One region of the Streptomyces pactum genome, then DNA from elsewhere that is predicted to be linked to it. Evidence: riboswitches for the same ligand, from Rfam matches in the RefSeq annotation. Region 1 holds a riboswitch; the other holds the start of a gene.
The links. A riboswitch is a leader RNA that binds a small molecule or an ion and turns the genes downstream of it on or off. The one in region 1 is predicted to bind cyclic di-AMP.

Region 1 (3,712 bases):
GCACCCGCAGGTAGGCCAGGACGTCCCGGACCTCCTTGCGCTCGTAGAAGCGGACGCCGCCGACGACCTTGTAGGGCAGGCCGACGCGGATGAAGACCTCCTCGAAGACACGGGACTGGGCGTTGGTGCGGTAGAAGACGGCGACGTCTTGGGCCTTCGCCTCGCCCGCGTCCGTGAGGCGGTCTATCTCGTCGGCGACGAACTGGGCCTCGTCGTGTTCGGTGTCGGCGACGTACCCGGTGATCTGCGAGCCGGAGCCCTGGTTGGTCCACAGGTTCTTGGGGCGGCGGGACTCGTTGCGCTCGATGACCGCGTTGGCGGCGCTGAGGATGGTCTGGGTGGAGCGGTAGTTCTGCTCCAGCAGGATCGTCGTCGCGTCCGGGTAGTCCTCCTCGAACTGGAGGATGTTGCGGATGGTGGCGCCGCGGAAGGCGTAGATCGACTGGTCGGCGTCGCCCACCACGCACAGCTCGGCGGGCGGGACCTCGGCCTCGGGCGGCACGTCGACGGCGTGCTCGGAGGTGCCGACCAGCTCGCGCACCAGGGAGTACTGGGCGTGGTTGGTGTCCTGGTACTCGTCGACCAGGACGTGCCGGAAGCGGCGGCGGTAGTGCTCGGCGACGTCCGGGAAGGCGCGGAGCAGGTTGACCGTCGTCATGATCAGGTCGTCGAAGTCCAGGGCGTTCGCCTCGCGCAGCCGCGACTGGTACAGGGCGTAGGCCTGGGCGACGGTCTTCTCGAATCCGTCGGCGGCCTGGGCGGCGAAGTCCTCCTCGTCGATCAGCTCGTTCTTGAGGTTGCTGATCTTCGCGCTGAAGGACTTGGGCGGGAAGCGCTTGGGGTCCAGGTCGAGATCACGGCAGACGAGCGCCATCAGGCGCTTGGAGTCCGCGGCGTCGTAGATCGAGAAGGACGACGTGAAGCCGAGCCTCTTCGACTCGCGGCGCAGGATGCGCACGCACGCGCTGTGGAAGGTCATGACCCACATCGCGTTCGCGCGCGGGCCGACGAGCTGCTCGACGCGCTCCTTCATCTCGCCCGCGGCCTTGTTGGTGAAGGTGATCGCGAGGATCTGGCCCGGGTGGACGCCGCGCTCGGCCAGCAGGTGGGCGATGCGGTGGGTGAGCACGCGGGTCTTGCCGGAGCCGGCCCCGGCCACGATGAGCAGCGGGGAGCCGGAGTGCACGACGGCGGCGCGCTGGTTCTCGTTCAGCCCGTCGAGGAGCGCGGCGGCGTCCAGGGCGGGGCGCGGGGCGCCGTCCCGGTAGTGGGTGTCCCGGTCCGGCGGCGCGTCGAACTTCCCGCCGAACAGATCGTGCGGGACCGGCTCCGGTCCGTGATCGTCCTCGGGCGGTGGCGGGGGTTCCCCCTCGTGACCGCGGGGGGTCTGGAGGCTCGCCAGGAAGCTGTCGTCAAAGAGGCTGCTCATCGCTCTCCGAGTCTAGGGTGCCCCACCGACAACCCGCCGCCACCCCGGAAAACGGCCGGCATCCGGACGCCGGGCACGCCCTGCGACCGGGCGAGGCACGAAGAGTGACGCACACGGGCGCCCGCAGCGAAGGTCACGAAAATGTATCGGGCATATCACCCACCAACCTTCACAGCCGCCACACGAGTTGGCTACCGTGCGGACAGGCCGCACGACCCCCTCCGGCGAACGTCGCCGGGCCGCGCGGCCTCCGCCGAGTCCGGCGTGCCAGCACGGCGCCCGGAGCCGGGGACCCAACCGAGAACCTTGGGGTGAATCGGCCGTACCGCCCCCGCCGGGGCGGACCCGCCGTAGGGCAACCCTTCCGAACCATCGCCCGAACCCGACAGCTAACCCGGTAGGCGGACGGTTGGAAGGAGTCGCCTCCTTGGCGTCGCACCGCAAGTCGCGTCCCACCGGTACGCGCGTCGCAGGCATACGGCCCCCCGCCCTCGCCACGGCGGCCCTCACCTCCGTGGCCCTGCTGTCCCAGACCGCCACCGCCGCACCGTCGGACGACGACAGGCCGAGCCTCGAAGAGGTCGAGAAGAAGGTCGACGACCTGTACCGCCAGGCGGGGTCGGCGACGGAGAAGTACAACGCGGCCAAGGAGAAGACCTCCAAGCAGCGCAAGCGCGTCAGCACTCTCCTCGACGACGTCGCCCAGCGCACCCAGAAGCTCAACGAGGCCCGCGAGGAGCTGGGTTCCTTCGCCTCCGCGCAGTACCGTACGGGCGCCTCGATCCCGGAGACCGCGACCTTCCTGCTCGCGGACTCGCCGCAGGACTACGTCGACCGGAACCATCTGCTGAACCGGCTCACCGGCCGCCAGAAGGACGCGGTCGACGACTACGTCACCCAGCAGTCGGAAACGATGGAGAAGCGCCGCGAGGCCACTGAGAGCCTCGAGACGCTCACCGAGTCGCAGAGCGACCTCAAGACGGCCAAGGCCACCGTCCAGAGGAAGCTCGCCACCGCGCGGGAGCTGCTGTCGGAGCTGACCGCCGAGGAGAAGGCCCGGCTCGCGGCGATCGAGAAGAAGAAGCAGAAGGAGGCCGCCCGCAAGGCCGCGGAGCTCGCGAAGCGGCAGGCCGAGGAGCGGAAGCGGCAGGAGCAGGCCGACCGGCGGGAGAGCGACGCCGCTGCGGGCTCCTCCGGAGCGTCCGGCTCCGGTGACACCGGCACGGAAACCGGGCCCTCCGCCCCGGACTCGTCCAACGGCACCAAGGCCGAGAAGGCGCTCGCCTTCGCCCGCGCCCAGATCGGCAAGCCGTACGTCTGGGGCGCCACCGGCCCCGACTCCTACGACTGCTCCGGCCTGACCCAGGCCGCCTGGAAGGACGCGGGGGTGATCCTGCCGCGCACCACCTACGACCAGGTCGACGCCGGCACCACGGTCCCGGTCGCCCAGGCCCGCCCCGGCGACCTGGTCTTCTTCTACGACGACCTCAGCCACGTCGGCCTCTACATCGGCGACGGCATGATGATCCACGCCCCGAAGCCGGGCGCGTACGTCCGTGAGGAATCGGTCTACTACGACGGCGAGTCGTCGATCCACAGCGTGGTGCGCCCGGCCTGAGCCGCGCGGGTCCCTAGCATCGGGCGCATGTCATCCGGCACCTCTCCCGCCTCCTCCCACCCCCTGCGCGCCTGGTGGGCGCAGCGTCCGCCGGCGGCCGGGGCCGCGGTCATGGCGACCGGCATACTGTCGGTCGCCCTGCACCTGACGGGCCACGAGATCCTGTCCCGGATCGCCCTGGTCCTGGCCTGCGCCGCCTGGCTGACGCTGGCGGCGAACTTCGTCTACCTGCTGCTGGTCGAGCGCGCGCGGTGGGTGACGCGGGCCGGGACGCCGGGCGCTCTCACCGCCGTCGCCGCGACGACCGTGCTGGGCACCCGCTTCTCCCTGTTCGGCTGGTCACCCCTGGCGGTGGCGCTGCTGGTGCTGGCGGCGCTGCTGTGGCCGGGGCTGCTGGCCCTGGTCGTCACGCACTGGGGGCGCAGGATACCGGGCGCCGTGTTCCTGGGCTGCGTGGCCACGGAGGGGCTGGCCGTACTGGGTGCCACGCTGGCCGCGGCCACCTCGACGGCCTGGTTGGCGCACGCGTCGCTGGTGCCGTTCTGGCTGGGGATCGTGCTCTACCTGATCGCGCTGTTCCGCTTCGATCTGCGGCAGGTGGCCCGGGGGTCCGGGGACCACTGGGTGGCGGGCGGCGCGCTCGCCATCTCGGCCCTCGCCGGCGC
Region 2 (3,712 bases), 1.6 Mb from region 1:
GTGAGGGCCTTCCAGCCGTCCCAGTCGTCCTCGAACAGCGGGTCCTCGATGGAGACCAGCGGGTACGCCGCGACCAGCTCGGCGTAGTACTCGGTCATCTCGGCGGCCGTGCGCTCCTTGCCCTCGAAGGTGTAGGAGCCGTCCTTGTAGAACTCGGACGCGGCGACGTCGAGCGCGAGGGCGATCTGCTCGCCGGGGGTGTAGCCGGCCTCCTTGATCGCCTCGAGGATGAGGTCGAGGGCCTCGCGGTTCGAGCCGAGGTTCGGGGCGAAGCCGCCCTCGTCGCCGAGGCCGGTGGCCAGGCCCTTGTTCTTCAGGACCTTCTTCAGCGTGTGGTAGACCTCGGCGCCCCAGCGCAGGGCCTCGGAGAAGGACTCCGCGCCGATCGGGGCGATCATGAACTCCTGGATGTCCACGTTCGAGTCGGCGTGCGACCCGCCGTTCAGGATGTTCATCATGGGCACCGGCAGCAGGTGCGCGTTGGGGCCGCCCAGGTAGCGGAAGAGCGGCAGGTCGCTGGCCTCGGAGGCGGCGTGGGCCACGGCGAGCGAGACGCCGAGGATGGCGTTGGCGCCCAGCGAGCCCTTGTTGTCGGTGGCGTCCAGGTCGAACATGGCCTGGTCGATCAGGCGCTGCTCGGTGGCGTCGTAGCCGACGAGCTCCGGGCCGATCTGCTCGATGACGGCCAGGACGGCCTTCTCGACGCCCTTGCCCAGGTAACGGCCCGCATCGCCGTCACGCAGTTCGATGGCCTCGAAGGCGCCGGTGGAGGCGCCGGACGGAACGGCGGCACGACCCGTGCTGCCGTCGTCGAGGCCGACCTCGACCTCGACCGTGGGGTTGCCTCGGGAGTCCAGGATTTCCCGGGCTACGACGACGTCGATGGACGGCACGAGCATCTCCTTCTTCAATGTGACGCTTCGGTGTGACGCGCGGGCCCGCGGGACCGCAGCGGCTCTGCGGGACCGAGCCTAACCGGCTCCGGGCGATCGGCCAGCCGATCGCCCACCCGCTGGACAGAACCGAGAGTAAATTGTTTCCGAACGGAACAAAGACGTTTCCGGAAACCGGGGCGAGGTCGAGGGGAGGCCGGGGGGAGGCCGGAGCGTGGCCGAGGCGTAAAAAGCCCGTCCCGGTGCGTACGGGGGAACACGCACCGGGACGGGAGCAAGGGGGGACCGCCGTTTACTTCAGGTGGAGCTGCTGACCCGGGTAGATCAGGTCGGCGTCGTCGACGATGTCGTCGTTCAGCTTGAACAGCTTCGCCCAGCCGCCCTTGACGTCGTGCTCCTCGGCGATCGAGCTGAGGGTGTCGCCCTTGACGACCTTGTACTCGCCGTCGCCCTTCTCGACCTTCTTGCCGGTCGGGGTGGTGACGGTCTTCTTCTCGGCGGCCGGACGCTCGGCGGAGCGGGAGGCCTTCTGCTCGCTCTCGCGGCTGTCCGAGGAGCCGGAGGACTGCGCGGAGCCCGAGGACTGCGCGGAGCCGGAGGACTCGGACGAGCCGGACGAGTCGGAGCCGGCCGAGGAACCGCCGCCGGTGTACGCGGCGTTCGACAGACCGGTGCCGCAGACCGGCCAGGCACCCTTGCCCTGGCCCGCGAGCACCTTCTCGGCGATCTCGATCTGCTGCGCCTTGCTGGCCTGGTCGGCGGTGGCGGCGTACTGAGTGCCGCCGTAGCCGGCCCAGGTGGAGGCGGAGAACTGCAGACCGCCGTAGTAACCGTTGCCGGTGTTGATGGACCAGTTGCCGCCGGACTCGCACTGGGCGACGGCGTCCCACTCGGACGCGGTGGCGGCGGAGGCGTTGCCGGCCGCCATCAGCGGGGCGGCGACGGCGGCACCGGTGACACCGGCGACGGCGATGACACGGGTGGCCTTGGACGGACGGCGGTGCTTGCCCTTGCCGGAAAACAGCATGGTTGATCCCCTCACCGACGCCTGCGAGGTGAGCTGTCGGGTTCGGGCCGGTTGAGTTGCCCGGCCGGGTTCCTCACGGAACTCGGCTCCACCCCTAGCCGCTCCGGCACAACTGCCCGGTGCGGCACTTACCTTGGGTCCCCCGCTCCTGCCTTCGGCGCTTGACGCGACGACTGTTCCCGGACGGCCGCTGGCAGGATTCGGCGTTGCGGCAGCCGGGGCCCGCGATGGCGAGCGGTCACGACCGTAGACACGCACTCCGCGGATTTTCAAAGACGATCACGGCTTCTGAGACCTATCTCTCACGTGATCCAAAACGGACATACAGCCTCTAACCGTGACGCGAACTGCCCCTACTTTTCGCCCGATTCGCCCGTGACCGTGAGCGTCTGACCGGGCAGGATGTGGTCCGGGTCGGTGCCGACGACCTCCTTGTTGCCGGCGTACAGCGAGCGCCACCCGCCGTCGAGCTCGAGGGAGTCGGCGATACCCCAGAGACTGTCCCCGGAACGGACCGTGTACGAGCCGTCCACGACCTCCCGCGACTCGCCCTCACCGCGCGAGGCGTGCCGCCCGGACGACTCGGCGTCGCGGCCGTCCGCCGCGCCCTCGTCGGCGCTGCCGCCGCGGTGCTTGCCCGCCCCGGACTGCCCGGTGTCGGTGAGAGACGAAGAACCGTCACCCTGACCCGACTTGTCCGATTCGCCGACCCCCGCCTCCGGCGAGGCCGTCGGAGACGCGTCGGCACCCTGCGGACCGGCGCTCCCCGTGGGCTCGGATTCGGGCGACGTGTCGGACTTGGTCGAATCGTCCCCACTGTCCGACGTGGAGTCGGACGAGGACGACGAGGACGACGAGGGCGACGCAGCGGCTGAAGGGGTCGAGGGAGACGCGCCGGAACCGGGCTCCGACGACCCGGTCGAACCCGATGAGCCGTTCAGGCCGGACGAGCCGTTCAGGCCGGACGAGCCGGACGCGTCGGGGGCGTCCGACGCCTCGGGAGTTTCCGACCCCTCCGACGAGCCGTCACCCGTCGCACCCGTACCGCCGATGACGGAGCCCGAGTCGTCGCCCAGGCCCGCGAGCAGACCGCAGGTCGGCCAGTTGGCGATGCCCTGGTCCGCGTGTACCTTCTCGGCGATTCTTATCTGCTGGGAGCGACTGGCCTGGTCGGCGCTCGGCGCGTACTCCGTGCCGCCGTACCGCTCCCAGGCGTCCTGGGACAGTTGCAGGCCGCCGTAGTACCCGTTGCCGCTGTTCTGGCTCCAGGCGCCGCCGGTCTCGCACTCGGCTACGCGATCCCAGTTCGCCCCGTCGGCCGCGTGGGCGCCGGTGGCGCCGAGGAGCGGGATCGCGATGGCGGAGCCGGTCACTCCGGCGGCGACGACCAGGGCGGGAGCCTGGCGGGGGCGGCGGTGACGACCGTTCCCGGAGAGCATGCGACGACCTTTCACGAGACAGCGGGGAGCGCGCGGCGGGTGATGTTCGGCGCCACGCTGATTCGTGAACGTATAGGCAGATGATCGCTTGTCACAAGTTCATGCCGCGCAGATCACGTGAAGATCACAGAGTTGAGCGCGTGTCACTTTTGCGTCGGCGATGAACCGTTGTCCGCCGATGACGGGACGGGTGTGAACGACACGGGCAAGGTGCGCAGACCGCGCATGATGAGTCCGCCGCGCCAGCGCAGTTCGGCCGGGTCGGCGGCCAGGCGCAGATCGGGGAGGCGGGTGAGGAGCGTGGCGAGGGCGGTCTGCCCCTCCAGCCGGGCGAGCGGGGCGCCGAGACAGTA

Region 2: another riboswitch for cyclic di-AMP. It lies ahead of B1H29_RS21965 (transglycosylase family protein); the one in region 1 lies ahead of B1H29_RS14415 (C40 family peptidase).

Annotation. Positions count from the first base shown of each region.
Region 1 is NZ_CP019724.1:3,523,464-3,527,175, forward strand. Features, by position in the region: gene pcrA (DNA helicase PcrA) at 1-1,429, opposite strand, end outside; cyclic di-AMP (ydaO/yuaA leader) riboswitch at 1,671-1,849, shown strand; gene B1H29_RS14415 (C40 family peptidase) at 1,857-3,047, shown strand; gene B1H29_RS14420 (tellurite resistance/C4-dicarboxylate transporter family protein) at 3,075-3,712, shown strand, end outside.
Region 2 is NZ_CP019724.1:5,148,440-5,152,151, reverse strand. Features, by position in the region: gene eno (phosphopyruvate hydratase) at 1-893, opposite strand, end outside; gene B1H29_RS21965 (transglycosylase family protein) at 1,186-1,920, opposite strand; cyclic di-AMP (ydaO/yuaA leader) riboswitch at 1,924-2,090, opposite strand; gene B1H29_RS21960 (transglycosylase family protein) at 2,274-3,359, opposite strand; gene B1H29_RS21955 (cytochrome P450 family protein) at 3,503-3,712, opposite strand, start outside.